Regions from separate parts of the Vibrio crassostreae genome, predicted to be linked through region 1. Evidence: riboswitches for the same ligand, from Rfam matches in the RefSeq annotation. Region 1 holds a riboswitch; the other holds the start of a gene.

Region 1 (8,783 bases):
ATTCCTACCTGAGATGCACAGCTACAATGTGCCGGAAGCTTCAGTAAGTGACACTCATGTCACTATGTTAAGAGCTGGCGTGATGTGCGCAGATAAGGTGAACGCAGTAAGTCCTACCTATGCAGAAGAGTTGAAAACGGAGTTAGGTAGCCATGGTATGGCAGCAGAATTCCAACACAGATCTGCGGATCTTTTCGGCATTTTGAATGGTTGTGATTACGGTGCTTGGAACCCGGAAACAGACGCTTTCCTTCCTCGTAAATACAAAGCGACCAAGCATAGTATGGCTCGCGGAAAATCAGCTTGTAAGCAAAAGCTGCAACAAGACGTGGGTTTACCCGTTGCCGATTGCGCGGTTTATGGCATGGTTTGTCGCCTGACGAATCAGAAAGGTGTTCATTACTTACTGCCTATCATCGAACAGTTTTTGAAAAATGACCTTCAGATCGTGATTGTCGGTACTGGCGATCCGGTTTTGGCGAGTCAATTGAAAGAGCTATCAGCACTTCACTCAGATAAGTTCTCGTTCGTAGAAGCGTACAATAATGAACTTGCGCATTTGGTTGAAGCGGGCTCTGATTTCTTCTTGATGCCTTCTGAATTTGAACCGTGTGGTTTAAACCAAATCTACAGCATGGCTTACGGTACTTTGCCGATTGTTCGTTCTGTGGGAGGTTTAAAAGACAGCGTGAATGATTACGATGAGGATCCTGAAGTCGCGACTGGGTTTGCTTTTGAAGAGCCAACACCGCAAGCGCTATTAGCTGTGTTACATCGTTCATTATTGCTTTATGCACAAAACCCATCTGAAATTAAGCGTGTCCAGCTTTATGCGATGCAGCAAGATTTTAGTTGGGAAGATGCGGCTAAAGAATACCTCACTATGTACCATTCAGCACTTTAACTTGTTGACTTAGCATTAAAATTAGCTGGCGGACAACAACAGCTCGCAATAAATGAAGGCGCTCTAATCGTAGAGTGCCTTTTTGTTTCCTGGTCAGAGCACATCACGTTTACGAAGACAAAGCTTGCAAACTCATTTTAGTCAGGTAGAAAAGGTGGGGTAGGTATTCACATGACTAATGATAGGTTTGACACTATTATCACTTAAAGTTCTTAATAGCGTGATATCCTTAGTCACCGCCTCGTGATGAGGCACAGCTCCATTCCAATAATTAAAGCGATAGGTATGTCTGAGAGTTTACTATTTCATAAAACATTTACTCACCCTACGAGCGATGAGTGGGTTGTATTTGTGCATGGCGCAGGAGGTAGTTCCTCCATCTGGTTCAAGCAGATCAAAGCGTATAAACAGCACTTCAACTTACTTCTCATTGATCTGAGAGGGCATGGTAAATCAGACAATATACTTAAAGGGCTGATTTCGAATCGTTATACGTTTAAATCGGTGACGCTTGATATTCTTAAAGTGTTAGACCATCTTAAAATCCGTTCTGCACATTTCGTCGGCATGTCTTTGGGTACGATTATTGTGCGTAACGTTGCAGAATTAGCGGCCGGTCGTGTACGCTCAATGGTGCTGGGTGGTGCCGTGACTAAACTCAACACTCGTTCTCAAGTCTTAATCAAGCTGGGTAACCTCAGCAAGCACATCATTCCTTATATGTGGTTATACAGCCTTTTTGCTTACGTTGTTATGCCACAAAAAAGCCAGAAAGAGTCTCGTCACCTGTTTATCCGTGAAGCGAAAAAACTGTGTCAAAAAGAGTTTAAACGATGGTTTATATTAACGGCTGATGTAAACCCATTGATGAAATATTTCAAAGACAGAGAGTTGCCGATTCCGACTTTGTATTTGATGGGTGAGCGAGATTACATGTTCATCAAACCAGTTAAAGAAATGGTCGCAGCGCATGAGTCGAGCGAGCTAGTAGAGATTCCGAATTGTGGGCACGTATGTAACGTGGAAAACCCTGAAGAGTTTAATCAGCGTTCGATTGCGTTTATTCAAAAACAAATCCAGTGATTTTCTAGGCGCGAAATCAAAGATAATGATTGAATCGAATTGAAATAAAAACGGGAAGCTAATTTTAGCTTCCCGTTTTTATTTGGAGGAGGTATCGGCCTAATTGTCTTATAAGGTCACTGAAACTCTGCTATTCGGGTGAAGCAGCACCGCACTGCCAACAAGAGCCGAATTGCGCTTCGTTGACTTCATGACACTCACCACAACGCCACTCTTCATAGATGATAGAATCTTGCTGTTTTTGGTAGTCATTGACGATTGTGCGAGCTTTACTGGCCAATTCTGGCTCATATAACCACACGTAAGGGTCAGTTTCTTCCGTAAATGGGATTTCCCCTTTCAATCCGAATAACCCTTCACCACGGACTTCACAGGCAATATTCTCGCTTTCTAACAATCCACAGATGATATGAGCTTCTGTCGGATTCGATGCACTGAAGATTTTCATTGAAATAGAACCTTATTCGGCTATCTGTGTTGTTTGGCTATTATAAATTATTCAGCTACGGGTGCTGAGCGAAACTTACCCATCAACCATTTAGCAACTATTGGGAATATCCCCAATAACGCAAATGACAATAGTACTGAAGGGGAGACGATGCCTGAAAGTGAATCAATTTCTGCGAGCTGAGTACCAGCATTCAAGAAAACCGCCGTCCCCGGTAACATCCCGATCTGACTTGTAATGTAATAACGACTCACTGACATCGGTGTTAGACCCATCAATAGGTTGATAAGGAAAAATGGGAATACAGGAATCAGACGCAGAGAAAATAAGTAAAATGCGCCGTCTTTTTCAACTCCCTTGTTAATTGTCGCCAATTTGTCACCAAACTTGGTTTGAATCCAGTCACGCAACAAGTAACGGCTACTTAAGAAGGCTAAGGTCGCACCGATCGCACTTGCGAAAGATACTAGCAGCAAGCTATTCCAGAAGCCAAATAGCGCAGCCCCTAATAGGGTCACAACAGCGGCTCCGGGAATGGAGAAAGCTGTAATCATTACATACGCGACAAAATAGATAGCGGCAGCAGCAATAAAGTTGCTGTCAATATAGTCATTTAACACAGCTTGTTGGGCCTTAGCATTTTCAAGCGTTAAGTACTGGCCGAAATTGATGCCTAACACCACGATGGTTACGACCAACACAATACCCAATATCATTTTCTTACTCATTGATACTTCCTCTAAATTTTCAATGCATACCGATAGTATAGATAGACAGGCAAAGCATAGATTAACTTTCATCAGATATAAAAAAAGCCGCAGTAAATGCGGCTTAGTTATGTATATAGATTGCACTGACAATGTTAATTGACCCGATTGATAAGCTCTTCGCGACGCTGCTGCGGTATAACAGACCAATGTGTACCATTGATCGCGCCTTCTAGCGCCCAAAGTAGTTCAATACTGACAGAAGACGCATGCGATTCTTTGATGGCGTTAAATGCGTTTACAGAGCCAGATTCATATAAACGTTCTACAGAATCGATCCCTGCCTTTTTCAACATACGCTCGGTAGCGAGTCGAAGATTAGGCAGATCTTTGAGTCGGGTCGGCTTAGCAGAAGACTGCTCAGCTTTTTCTTCTTTAGCAAAACCTAGAGACGTGGTTGCAAGTTGCAAGATTTTTTCTTGGTCTTGCCATAAGCCTTCAGGTAAAGCGAAATATTTAGTAACGACAGGGAAACCACGTTTTTTGTAGACGTATGGTTGAAACCCTTGTTGTTCGAATTGTTTCGTTGTGCCTCTGTCTGCGCGTATGTGCAACTGGTCATTTACAACCAGAGCAAACATAGTGTCATCAGCAAAAAGACCGAAGCCACCAAACATTGAGCGTGATTTTATTTTTCCTAGGGACTCAAATAACTTCATCGAGTCCTTTAGTATCGGTTTATCCATGTTATTTATCTCGGTGTATTTGAACTACGCCACCAAATAAGCAGGTCCGAGAGATTAGCAAAATGTTGCAATTACATTGTCAATAAGCCGTAAATTACTAAATTATTAGTAGTTACTGCATTTTGCCATCGGTAACCCCGCTACCATACCAACGAGTGGTTTAGGCCGGAAGCTTTGCGTCTCACTCTTTCGAGTGGTTTGCCCTGTGCGTGACTGATTGAATAGAATAAAGTTTTTGTTGAATGAAGCTCACAGTTGATATTTCAAAATGTGACATTGCTTCAATTAATGATCTTTCCATTGTGCATATAGGTTCATTATAGTTGTTGATAAAAAAAGCGCACCTAAAGGTGCGCTTGATGACATTAAACTTGAATTATCAATTAATTTAACGTTTTAACTGTACTTCGCTCAACAATTTCAGGGTGCATTTCGAAGACGCGTTTTTCGTGGTCTTTGTCTTTGATGCGCTCTAATAGAATTTCGAATGCATTCTTACCAACACGACGTTTTGGTTGGTGAACTGTCGTTAACGGTGGAGAGAAGTATTCAGCCAGTTCGATGTTGTCGTAACCGATCACTGAGATATCTTCAGGAATGCGAATGCCTTTTTCTTGCAGGCGGCTCATTAGGCCGAGTGCCATTGTATCGTTAAAGCAGAATACCGCCGTTGGGCGATCTTCCATCTCAACGATTTGTTCTGCAGCAAGTACTGCTGTATCACACTCGAAGTTGCCTTCGATGATCATATTTTCATCGGCAGAAATCTTAGCTTCGTTGAGTGCGCGCTTGTAACCGGCAATACGTTCAACACATGCTGCTTTGTCTAAGTGGCCACTTAAACATGCAATCTTAGAGTGACCGCGTTCAATAAGGTATTTGGTCGCTAGGTAGCCACCTTCTTCAGAGTTATCGATGATCTTATCAGCCTGAGAGCTCTCAGGGCCCCAGTCCATGATAACTTTAGGGATGTCAGCGTGACGGTCTAACATCTCTCTTAGTTCTTCAGTTAGGTCAGAACACATAACTAAGATGCCATCTACACGTTTCTCTGCAAGCATTCGAATGTAGTCACGTTGCTTCTCATAGATACCGCCCGTATTACACAGGATCAAAGTGTAACCTTGACGGTAGCAGTAGCTCTCAACACCATCGATAACTTCAGAGAAGAATAAGTTAGTTGATTGAGTCACAAGCATGCCGATAGTGCGTGTGGTATTACACTTCAAACTACGAGCAACAGCACTTGGTGCATAGTTGAGTTCATCTACGGCTTTGTTTACTTTTTCTTGAGTTGCTTCTGCAACAAAGCGAGTTTTATTGATTACGTGAGAAACGGTTGTTGTTGATACGCCGGCTAAGCGAGCGACATCTTTTATAGTGGCCATGGTTTTATCCTATTAGAAGCTACTTTCCCCAAGTACGGAATAAAGTAGCCGTTAAGCTACCTAACTAAGAGCTTAAATTTGTAGGGCTCTTTGGGTACTAAAGTGCTAAAAAACAAAAAACCGCTATTGAGCGGCTTGTCTTAACACCGAAATGCTCTGAACTTTAATAAGTATAGCATTTCGTGAATGTTTCATATTTTATCGTTTGCGGTCACAATTTTAGACTGACTAGAAATTACTCGCAATAAAATTCACCCAGAAATCCGGGTGAATTGTCACATTCTACTGAATTTATTTACCTAGTCATCCAATAAGCTATTCACCAGCTAAATATTGAGTGTCTAATTGACAGAATGCGAGTAGCAAAGATGAGACGGAGGCGTAGAAACCGAATTCATCAACGTCATGACATTTCACGTTGAACTTTGGTACCCAAGTCAGCAGTTGTTGTTCGATAAACTGCTGTTGAACGGCAAATGAATTCTCTAGCTCTTCTTCAATATCCGTTTCGTTTGAACGAATGATCAAGTTACCAAGGAAATCGAGTTCGATAGCAATGTGGTCTGCTGGCTCTTTTAGATCTTGGTTCACCACTAAATTGTGCTTAGCCATGATCTCTTCCATATCTTTTGCAGGCTTATCATTCAAAAGGCCAGTTTCACCGATATACATAGAAGCGTAAGGAAGAGCACCGTGTTTATCTGTTTTTAAGAAAAGATCGCAAAAGTCTGCAGACAATTCTAGTTGAGCATCTTCACGTGTTTGTAGGCGGTTAAGCGCATCCACTAGCTTATCAATCGCTGGCTTTAGTGTTTCATTTTCGCCTAAACCAGTCAGGAAAGAACGAATTTCAACAGAGTGGTAGTGATCGAGTTCTTCTTGAGTGAGCTCTTTGGCAAATAAGCTTGATAGCCACCAGTATATTTCTGCTCTTTGCTCGTTGAACGCTTTCGTATCTTTCATTTGTTAGATCCTGACTTAGTCTTGTGATGTTACTTATATGCATCTTGAAGTCACTTGGGCATAAGCACACCAAGGCTGAATAACAAGGTTATTTGCGAAACGCAAAGTTACTCGTTAGTAGTAATGCCTATATTGAATTGCGATGGACGATAAATAGCAAGGTTTAAGATTGTCTTGTATCAAAAAAAATCCATGTTTCTGGCTTTTATCTTCTGTACTACTAGAATTGTTACGAGTTATGAATAGAATAGTCACTGAAACTATTAAATAAGAAAAGTGGTGTAGATGAGCTATCACGTATTAGTCGTAGAAGATGATGTGGTAACCCGCAGTAAACTGGTTGGATACTTCCAGAACGAAGGTTACACAGTGAGCGAAGCGGAAAGCGGCGCTCAAATGAGAAGCGTGTTAGAAGAAAACAACGTTGACCTCATTATGCTGGACATCAACTTACCAGGCGAAGATGGATTGATGCTAACTCGCGAATTACGCAGTCAATCAGACATTGGAATTATTTTAGTTACTGGACGCACGGATAGCATCGACAAAATCGTTGGCCTTGAAATGGGCGCGGACGATTACGTTACTAAACCCTTCGAACTCCGCGAGTTATTGGTTCGAGTTAAAAACCTACTTTGGCGTATTTCTGCCGCTCGTAAAACGGCAGCTGGCGCAGTAGAAGAAACATCAGACGAGTCTGTGGTTCGTTTCGGTGAGTGGACATTTGATATTCCTCGTCGTGCGCTAAGCAAAAATGGCGAGCCAGTGAAGCTGACTAAAGCTGAATACGAACTGTTGGTGGCTTTGTCTTCTTACCCTAACCAAGTATTAAGTCGCGAACGTATTCTGAATATGATCAGCCACCGAGTGGATGCACCGAATGACCGTACGATCGACGTACTGATTCGTCGCATGCGTGCAAAAATGGAATTCGACCCTAAGAACCCACAAATCTTTGTGACGGTTCACGGTGAAGGTTACATGTTTGCTGGTGACTAATGTTCTACGTGAACTTTTAGTTGGGAACGACATATGAACGAAAAAGCCGAGACATCATTGATGTCTCGGCTTTTTTATTGCTTAGCGGTTGTCGTTATCGAACTGACAGTCTACGAATTGTTTTACGATTCTACCTACCAATAAGCGGATTTAAACATTAGGCTGAGTTAGGCATAAGCAGAGAGAAACATCAGGTTGAGTTTACTGCGCTGCAGAAACTTCACCATATTCTTCAGTTAAGCTTGAAGGCTCAGGAACAACAATTGGCTCTTCCGATATATCGTTACTGGTGTCTAACCAGTCACGTAGGCTTTGCCAAACCAATCCCATGGTCTCGTGCCAGTAACGCTCTGTCTGTTCCAGATAGATCGCTTTAGGCATGTACTTATTCCAAGGCTCAACAATCCCTTCTTGTGCAAGATAGTTGGTTGGTGCTGGCAAGGGTTTCATGCCGGCAGCATTGAATTCGTTCAGTGCGCGAGTCATATGGCTCGCTGAAGTCACCAACACCATTCTTTTATTCTTAACGAACGCAGCGGCTTGACGGGCTTCTTCCCAAGTGTCTTTTGCTGTTTCAAGCAGAATGATATCAGGCTTCGCAACACCAAGTGCTAGTGCAACTTTAGCCATCATTCTTGCGTTACTTACTTCAGTGCCAGCACCATAGCCAGACAAAATGAGTTTCGCACCAGGGTAAAGACGTAGAATACGAATCCCTTCACTTAAGCGCATCAGGCCGGTGCGGCTCAGTTCTGATGTCGGTGGAATTTGGTCATCTACGACGTGACCACTTCCGAGAACCATCACGTAATCGACGGTTTCATCGACAGGTAAAAAAGCGGTGTGTTGCCTTTCCATTGGCATTAAAAGTTGACTAGAAACTGGTTGGAAAGCGATTAGGAAAATACCACATAGGGCTGAAAGGGTGATTAGGCAACCCGTCTTCCTTTTGGTAGTAAACATCACTAGGGCTAAACCTAGAAAAGCGAGAATTAACATTGCTGGTAGTGGCATCAATAGCGAAGACACTACTTTTTTCAGCTCAAACATATCCGAATAGTCCGAAAAAACATCACTTAGTAGTAAAAAGAGACATCGCCTCTTTATTCCTGAAATTCCTGTGACAGAATAGCAGGCACGATAGGACATAATAACTCAAGTAGCCGTGACTGAAGACCGTAATTTCGACGATATTGCCCACAAATTTGCAAAAAATATTTACGGCTCTGACAAAGGAGAGATCCGTCAGATCATCGTATGGGAAGATTTAGAACAAGCTTTGAGCAAATTTGAGCAATCAGCTTCTCCGCTGCATGTGCTTGATGCTGGAGGCGGGCTTGCACAGATGTCGCAAAAAATTGCCGCGCTTGGGCATACCGTTTCTCTGTGTGATCTCTCTTCTGAAATGCTGAAGATCGCAGAAGAAAGTATCAGCAAAGCGGGTTTGCTAGAGCAATATCGATTTATTCATTCACCGGTACAAAAAGTCGCAGAACATCTCGATGAGAAAGTCGATTTTGTGATGTTTCATGCCGTAATGGAATG
Region 2 (8,783 bases), on a different replicon from region 1:
GTATCGCATGGGATGGAGATTTTGATCGTTGTTTTTTCTTCGATGAAAAAGGCAATTACATTGAGGGTTACTACATCGTCGGCCTGCTAACCGAAGCCTTCTTGCTGAAAGACTCCAATGCGACTGTACTACACGACATGCGCATGACATGGAATACAATAGAGGTTGCAGAAAGACTAGGTGGAAACGCTGTTGGCGTAAAAGCTGGGCATGCTTTGATCAAAGAGAAAATGCGAAAGCTCAACGCAGTGTACGGTGGTGAAATGAGCGCACACCATTATTTCCGTGATTTTGGATATTGTGATTCAGGCATGATTCCTTGGCTACTGGTTATCGAACTAATTTCGAAGACTCAACAATCTCTTCACCAATTGACGTGTACCAGTATGCTTAAATTCCCCTCTTCCGGAGAGATAAATCGCAGAGTTTCAGATCCCAACCGAGTTATAGCTTCTGTTTTAGAACACTATAAAAAGGGCGCCGTTGCGGTAGACTTCATCGATGGTATCAGTGTGAATATGGGAACATGGCGCTTCAATCTGAGAAAATCGAATACAGAACCACTGATACGCCTCAATGTTGAAACCCAAAAAGATAAAGCTTTGTTGTCACATAAAGTCGAAGAGCTACTGTCTTTTCTCATTTAAGAGTACAAAGTGCTTCCAATTTGCTCCTAAGAGCAACAAAAAAGCCCTTACTAGCGATTGCTAATAAGGGCTTTGAATTTTCAGTAGCTTAGTTGCTGGCTGTAATTAATCTATTTGTTGCGACGAGCTTCAACAGCATCTGCCAGTTGACGAAGTACTGTCTCAGTGTCTTCCCAACCAATACATGCATCAGTAACAGATTGACCGTAAGTTGCAGCTTTGCCATCAACCAAGTCTTGACGACCTTCAACAAGGTGAGATTCGATCATCACACCAAAGATAGCTTTATCACCACCAGAGATCTGTGTGCTTACGTCATCAGATACGTTCATTTGACGTTTGAACTGCTTAGAGCTGTTTGCGTGGCTGAAATCGATCATCACTTTTTGTGGAAGACCTGAAGCTGCTAGCTCTTCTTTAATCTTACCAACGTGTTCTGCACTGTAGTTTGGCTCTTTACCACCGCGTAGGATTATATGACAATCAGGGTTACCTGCTGTCTCAACGATAGCTGAGTGGCCGTATTTAGTTACAGACAAGAAGTGGTGAGAAGCGCTAGCAGAACGGATTGCGTCCGTTGCGATCTTAATGTTGCCATCTGTGCCATTCTTAAAGCCAACAGGGCAAGATAGACCAGAAGCCAATTCACGGTGAACTTGAGATTCAGTAGTACGCGCGCCGATTGCACCCCAGCTGATTAGGTCAGCAACGTATTGAGGTGTGATCATATCTAAGAATTCACTTGCTGTCGGCATGCCCATGTCAGTTAGGTCAAGCAGTAGCTTGCGTCCTAGACGAAGGCCATCATTTAGTTTGAACGTATCGTTCATGTACGGGTCGTTGATTAGACCTTTCCAACCTACCGTTGTGCGTGGCTTTTCAAAGTAAACGCGCATTACGATTTCAAGCTTGTCACCGAGTTCGTCGCGTAACACTTTCAAACGCTTGCCGTACTCAAGAGCAGCTTCAGTATCATGAATAGAACATGGACCTACAATAACGAGTAAGCGATCATCGGTTTCTTCTAAAATATTATGAATCGCTTTACGGCTTTCAAAGGTTGTAGAAGAAGCAACTTCTGTCGCTGGAAACTTTTCTAAAACAGCAACAGGTGGTAATAACTCTTTTACTTTGTTAATTCTTACATCATCAGTCTGGAACATTGCTTACTTCTTCCTTTTTTCTATCCTTGAGCTGAATGTACGTTGTCTCACGTCACTTTCTTTCAGCACTAATCTTCTTGTTCCTTGTAACTTAACTAGGAAAAACCACAGTTTCAATCACTAATTGAAAATAAACGCAATTTTTTTTGTGTTTTATATTTAAAACACCCTGTATACCATTATTTACACACTATCGGTTGCGTAATTTATAGGAAAGCAAGAGCAGCTATTCTTCAAGCTCCACCATGCATATGAAATTGTGTAGAACTTAAAAACAAAAAAGCTCACGAGATCAGCGTGAGCTTTTACTTAATTACATTCTTTTCAATGGCTTGACGACACTATCAAGTCCTTCAATTTTCAGAGCAAGGCACAGCTTTAATAGGTCACCCAGTTCACCAGACGGAAAGCCCTTTTTATCGAACCACAGTAAATATTCTTCAGGTAAATCGATCAATGTACGACCAGCGTATTTGCCAAAAGGCATCTGCATTTTGGCAAGTTTGATGAGGTTCTCTTTTTCTAGCATTACAGGCTCTTTCTATGCGTCATCGGTTCTCTGTAGAGTATCACCTAAACGTTCAACCCAATAGTTGATCGCATCTTTGGCATCGTCTAGAGAATCGATCATGGTCGAAAAGTCTTTGTTCCCGGCTTCGCGATCGATTGCAGCGAACAATGGCGTCCCCTCTTGAGCATCACTCACTAATAACTCAACACTGGCGCTCCCAACGTTGGTGTGTTCGCCTGTTGCCACCTTAGAAATGGTGGACATCGCCAGACCAAATGGCAGAACGCTACTCGTCACGGCTAAGATAGGGTTTGGAGTTTCAACGTTGCTCAACGCGATACTCAGGCGCAACGTCTTACCCGTGGGTGCATCGACAATTGTTTTATGAGGCGATATTTTCTCTTCCAAGCGTGAAACCATATGATCAGTAAGCTCTTGAACCTCTTCTTGATCGAGCGAACCTTCTTCTACAAGCACAAAGATCTGATCAATGACCACAGAATCATAGTCGTCTAACTTAGATTTCAAACGTTGTGCGTCACGCAGGCCGATTCTAGCCCAAACTAAGTCAACACCACCGTCAGGACCTGGCTGAAAATCTTCATAGCTGGTGAACTTGGTTGCTGTTTTAATTGGACCGCCTGCACAACCAAACAAAAAAATGCTGGTTGCAACAAGCAAGAGAAGTTTTAAAGGTTTCATAGCGCACTTACATTAAATAGAATAATCCAGATAAGTATGCCATACCCTATGTGAAAAGATTGTAGAAAAAAGGGTTAAAACTCAGAGCTAGCTCTAAAATTAGTCATGCTGCACGGTGTGAGCATACTCTACAATCACCTGATTTCCTTCGATATAAGCGTTTTGAATCTCGCCATCAACACTCATTCTACTTTTCAAATACACCACTTTAGGTCCAGATTCATTGCCTTCTTTAAGTGAAGGGAACACATTTCTAGGTTCTAAATGAAGTAAACGGCAAAAGTGGCTAATGAAAGACATGGTCAATGGCGTCTCCCCTCGCAGTACATTTGAGAAATCAAGCTGGTTCATTCCTAGCTTTTTTGAAAACTCCATCTGCGTAATTCGCATTCGCGATTTTTGTGACATCCACGTTTGATACAACGCATCTCTGTCTTGTTCTGTGAATTCCATACCGACTCCTTTATATAATTCATACCAATCAATTGTCCGTTTTTTCATACATGACATGTCAGAGTTCGGTTAGTGGAAACCAAAGGTTTGGTTTTGATATGAGCACTATTGTTCTATAGAACGAAACACAAAGACTCAAAACATTCACAAAAACGATTAGAGCAAATACTTTCTTTATTTATATCAATAATTTATACGTTAACTAACAAAACATATAGCAAGTTAATTTGTATTAAGAATTAAAAGTTCGAGATTAGCATTCCACATTTCAATCTATTGATTCGCATTTATAAAACTGGTTGGCTACATTCCGTTTGCTTAAACGCACTTCTGGCAAACTATTTGAAAGAATAGGACGCAAAGCCACCGGTCTGTCGACAAATATTCTGTCTATGATAGCGGGGCCGCCACTTAATAGGATTTAAGTGCACATGCATGCCGGAGTGTTCTCTTTTTTGTCGGCCAAACACAGTAAGGACAAATAATGAAACAACTCCCAAAAAAATCACTCATCGCGCTGTCGCTACTTAGCGTAAGCGGTGCAAGCTTCGGTCACGGTTATGTTTCGGCATACGATAATGGCGTTGCTGAGAGCCGTGTTGCCCTATGTAAGTTCCCTGCGAGTGACACACAACAGAAAAACACCGACTGTGGTGGTATCCAATACGAACCACAAAGTGTGGAAGGCCCTGAAGGTTTCCCTGAAGTCGGCCCTGCTGATGGGAAAATCGCCAGTGCGCAATCTTCTTTAGCAGCAGCACTAGACGAGCAAAAGGCAGACCGCTGGGTTAAACGCCCTATCAAGTCAGGTTCTCAATATTTTGAGTGGACGTTTACAGCCAACCACAAAACCCGCGATTGGAAATACTACATTACGCAACCTGACTGGAATCCAAACCAACCTTTGGCACGCAGCTCTTTTGATTTAACACCATTCTGTGTTGTTGAAGGCAATATGGAACAACCACCGATGCAAGTAAGCCACTTGTGTAATGTTCCAGAACGCGAAGGTTATCAAGTGATCCTTGCAGTATGGGACGTGGGTGACACTGCTGCAGCTTTCTACAATGTTATCGATGTGAAATTTGATGGCGACGGCCCTATTATTCCGGATTGGGATCAAGGCGGTCAGATCAACCCAACTCAAGATCTGAACGTTGGTGACGCTGTCTACACTCGTGTATTCGACCAATCTGGTGAGAACGCTTCCTATAGCACAGAGCTAGTGATTGAAAGCAACGAGCAAGGCAAAGCAAACAACTGGTCTTACGCTCTTGCCTCTAAGATCAACCAAGAGCAGGCGCAAATCAAAGCAGGTCAATTAAACGGCCAAGGCGATTTCGCTCCTGTATACGGTTCGAACCCTATTTACTTAAAGGCAGGTTCAGGCTTTAACAGCGTCGAGATCGGTTACAAGATTGATACTCCAGAACCAGACCATGAGCTAGAAGTGACTGGCTTAGAGTCTGAGTACATTATCGATGAAAACCAGCCAACACAGCTTGACCTTACTCTAGCGGCAACAGGCGATATTCAAGCTGAATTGACTGTGTACAATCATCATCGTGAAGCGCTTGCCTCTCAAAAATCTGAATTAGCAGACGGACAAGTGGAAGATGTTCAACTGACTTTGTCTAAATCAGAAGCTGGCCACCACATGCTTGTGGTTGTGACGAAAGATGACCAAGGTAACTTAGTGGATCAGAACACGCTTGATTTCCATCTGATGGATGAGCAAACACCTCCACCAGCAGGCGACTACGACTTCGTGTTCCCAGAAAGCATTGAGTCTTACACTGCCGGTACTAAAGTACTAAGTAGCGATGGTGGCGTTTATCAGTGTAAAGAGTTCCCATACTCTGGCTACTGTGTTCAATGGGCTCCAACAGCAACTCAGTACGAACCAGGTGTAGGTTCACACTGGCAAGATGCTTGGAACAAAGTGGACTAATTGCTAACGAGTGACATACTTTCGAGTAAATAAGCTTTAGCAATTAGCTAAATAAACAAAAACGGATGCTTAAGGCATCCGTTTTCTTGTTCAATAACACAAGTACGTCAGTTATCAGAGTAGATAATGGTCGGCCAAAAGGGCTACAAACAAGATCATGAGATGATAAATAGAGAACTTGAAGGTCTTCATTGCCATATTAGGCTCGTCACGATATTTAAGTACCCAAGCGTGATAAACAAACCCGCCGTTGAGCACCAATGAAGCGCTCAAGTATACCCAGCTACTCATACCAACCAACACGGGCAATACGCATACAATGCTAAGCAACAAGGTATACAGCAGAATTGACGTCTTGGTATAGGCTATCCCGTGAGTCACAGGCAGCATCGGAATATCTACCTTGGCGTACTCGTCACGACGATGAATCGCAAGTGCCCAAAAGTGAGGAGGCGTCCAGATAAAGATGATCATTACCAGCAACCATGCACTTGAATGCAGCTCATTAGTAACTGCCGTCCAACCCAACAGCGGAGGCATTGCGCCTGCAATCCCTGCAATCACAATATTTTGTGGCGTCGCTCGCTTCAGATACATGGTGTAAATCACTGCGTAACCCAACAAACTTGCAAAGGTTAACCATGCCGTAAGTGGGTTAACCAACACGACTAAAGTCACAAAACCAAGCAAGCCAATGCCCGCAGCAAAACTAAACACTCGTACACTACTGAGCTCACCCGATGGTAAAGGACGTCGATTAGTTCGAGACATCTGTCCATCGATCTTTTTGTCGATCAAATGATTAAATGCGGCCGCTGAACCCGCCATTAGCCCTATCCCAATCATCCCGAACAGAGCTTGCTGCACAGGTAGTCCATTGGGCACCGCTAAGCACATCCCGACTAGTGCGGTCAGCAACATTAACGCCACCACTTTAGGCTTGGTCAGTGTTAAATAGACCTTCCAAACAGCTTTGTTTTTTCCAACCATTTCATTGTTTGAAGCTTCGTCTTGAACCACCACTTGATGCTGTGTTGACGTTCTACTGACCATGATTACCTCCTTGTAATGCACTATTTTTCACCAAGCTCTCACTTGGTTTGCGTTGCCACACGACAAAATTGGTTACAACCATGCTGAGAAGCAACATCGCTGCGACTAGGTTATGCAAAACCGCGACTGAGATTGGCAGGTGAAACCATACATTGCTGATCCCAAGACTGATTTGAGTAAACAACACTATCGTGACAATCACGCTCAGCTGTTGGTGAGGCGCTTGGCCAGACCTCCATAGCTGATACACAACCATCAGCACCGTTAATGTCGCCACAATAGCCCCCAATCGATGCATGACATGTATGGTAAGCCTTGCGGGATATTCCAACACACCAAACTCATAGTTATCATGGCCGTGTTGAGCAAAGTCGAAAGCGTTCTTAAAGTCTAGATAGCTTGTCCAGTTCCCCTCACAAATGGGTAGCTGTGTACACACCAATGCGGCGTAATTTGATGATGTCCATCCACCAAGCAGTATCTGCCCGACCACAATGACTAATCCAAAGAGCGCCCAAACTTTAAGTGTTGGAGAACAAGAAGCCTCACCAAAACAGCTTTGGAATTGAGACAAACGACAGTAGAGCAGGCACAGCAGTGACAGCAGCGTGAAGCCCCCCATCAAATGCGCCATCACCACAACAGGCATCAATTTGAGAGTCACAGTCCACATACCCAACAAGGCCTGAAAAATGACAGTGGCGGAAATAAGCAAAGGAAGCCCAATCGAAGTAACATTCTTTTTAATACACCAAGCGACTACAACAAAGATAAGCAGCCCTAATGTCCCTGCAAAGTAGCGATGTATCATCTCTATCCAAGCTTTATCTGCTTCGAGAGCTCGCTCTGGAAATTGCAGGTTGGCTTGATTCACCGCTTGGGCATCTGAGGGCACGGTGATCTTTCCGTAACAACCCGGCCAATCAGGACAGCCAAGGCCAGCATCCGACAAACGTGTATAAGCTCCGAGAACAATCACGGTAAGGGTCAATAAGATAGTTAATCTCATCATGTGGATGAGTAATTCAGGGACTTTATTCTGCATCGTCTATCTCCCTATACTTATTCCCTTTTCGTTAACAACACTCAGCATTAACGCCATCTGCTAAAACTTATCAAGTTAAGCTTATTAACTACCCAACTCGTGACAGCTTGAGTAGCTTTCTTAAATCATGAATCATGCCTTTGGATTGCCCCACTAACTGCGACGGGTCAGAAACGCTTTTATACTCCATAACTAGCTGCCCTAGTGGGTCAATAATGACAATGGAAGCCGGCGCAAACTCGGGACTTAACTGATCGCCACCAGTTAACAAAGACAAACCGGGCTTATCGAGCGAACCCGATAACGAGTTACCTTCTGAAACAAAAACAACGGCGGTCACACGCTCTTTGTTTTTCCCTAACGCCAAGTAGCTTTGATTCAAATAATGGAGTTGTTGTTCGCACAAGCTTTCGCACTCCACCGGCGCGATATAACCCACTAACCACCCCTCTCCAGCCATGGGTACCGTTACACCGAAATCCGCTAGTGTGGTTCTTGGTTCTACCAATTCCCCCGAGTTAGTGACACCTGAGGTGTACCAATTCTGGTCCAACACGGTTTTAGCGATAATGGCAGGTAAGGCGAAGATCAGAATCAGTCCGATTAATACAAGACGACCACGAGATCGACGCTGTTTAAACGCAGCGAGATTGGCATCGGCACTTTCCTTGTTCATTTGTACTTGAGATTTATTCATCTTTCTTCCTTGTGGCAGACACTGCCTTTAAAGTCACTATTTCAATTTCAAGTGCCTACTTCTGATTCATATGGCTATTTTTCTTCAAATATCGGAACCCAATCAACAACATCAAAAACAAAAGTACCGCAGCCATTACAAACCATTGAAACGAGTAACCAAAGTGCTTCTCAGACTTCATCGCCGTAGGTCGCCATAACATTTCATAAGGCCATGAATTTAAACTCTGAGGTTGAAAGATAAACGGCAACACCTCTTGGCCTGTGTATTGTGATAACGCCTCTATGTTGATGTTTTGAATTCTTTTCGGTGCCGTATTTTCCAAACCCAACTCCTGACTTAACGGATTCATTGACCGAGTGTACAACCGCCCAGACATCTTGGTTGGTAGTGTGACGTTTCCTATTTGTGGTAACTCCCTTCTGTCATTACTTGCTGCAACGAACCCAAGATCGATCAACAGTTGTTTGCTTCCATATTGTGTTGGAGCCTCGCCCAACATGTAAATTACATACCCTACCGTTCCTTGGTTTATCTGGTTGTCTAACAAAACGACCAAAC

The links. Region 1 has a riboswitch for cyclic di-GMP ahead of OC193_RS10345 (TfoX/Sxy family DNA transformation protein). Riboswitches for the same ligand answer to the same signal wherever they lie in the genome.
Region 2: another riboswitch for cyclic di-GMP. It lies ahead of gbpA (N-acetylglucosamine-binding protein GbpA); the one in region 1 lies ahead of OC193_RS10345 (TfoX/Sxy family DNA transformation protein).

Annotation. Positions count from the first base shown of each region.
Region 1 covers NZ_AP025476.1:2,322,082-2,330,864, reverse strand. Annotated here, with positions in the region: gene glgA (glycogen synthase GlgA) at 1-904, shown strand, start outside; gene OC193_RS10360 (alpha/beta fold hydrolase) at 1,190-1,987, shown strand; gene OC193_RS10355 (putative signal transducing protein) at 2,118-2,435, opposite strand; gene OC193_RS10350 (TVP38/TMEM64 family protein) at 2,483-3,163, opposite strand; gene OC193_RS10345 (TfoX/Sxy family DNA transformation protein) at 3,298-3,888, opposite strand; cyclic di-GMP riboswitch class I at 4,016-4,101, opposite strand; gene purR (HTH-type transcriptional repressor PurR) at 4,272-5,276, opposite strand; gene torD (molecular chaperone TorD) at 5,592-6,239, opposite strand; gene torR (two-component system response regulator TorR) at 6,525-7,238, shown strand; gene elyC (envelope biogenesis factor ElyC) at 7,440-8,288, opposite strand; gene cmoM (tRNA uridine 5-oxyacetic acid(34) methyltransferase CmoM) at 8,404-8,783, shown strand, end outside.
Region 2 covers NZ_AP025477.1:150,273-159,055, reverse strand. Annotated here, with positions in the region: gene OC193_RS16490 (phosphohexomutase domain-containing protein) at 1-647, shown strand, start outside; gene aroG (3-deoxy-7-phosphoheptulonate synthase AroG) at 758-1,810, opposite strand; gene OC193_RS16480 (DUF3820 family protein) at 2,124-2,339, opposite strand; gene OC193_RS16475 (DUF3313 domain-containing protein) at 2,352-3,023, opposite strand; gene OC193_RS16470 (hypothetical protein) at 3,123-3,476, opposite strand; cyclic di-GMP riboswitch class I at 3,799-3,888, shown strand; gene gbpA (N-acetylglucosamine-binding protein GbpA) at 3,961-5,427, shown strand; gene cyoE (heme o synthase) at 5,542-6,480, opposite strand; gene OC193_RS16455 (COX15/CtaA family protein) at 6,470-7,525, opposite strand; gene OC193_RS16450 (hypothetical protein) at 7,614-8,222, opposite strand; gene OC193_RS16445 (SURF1 family protein) at 8,278-8,783, opposite strand, start outside.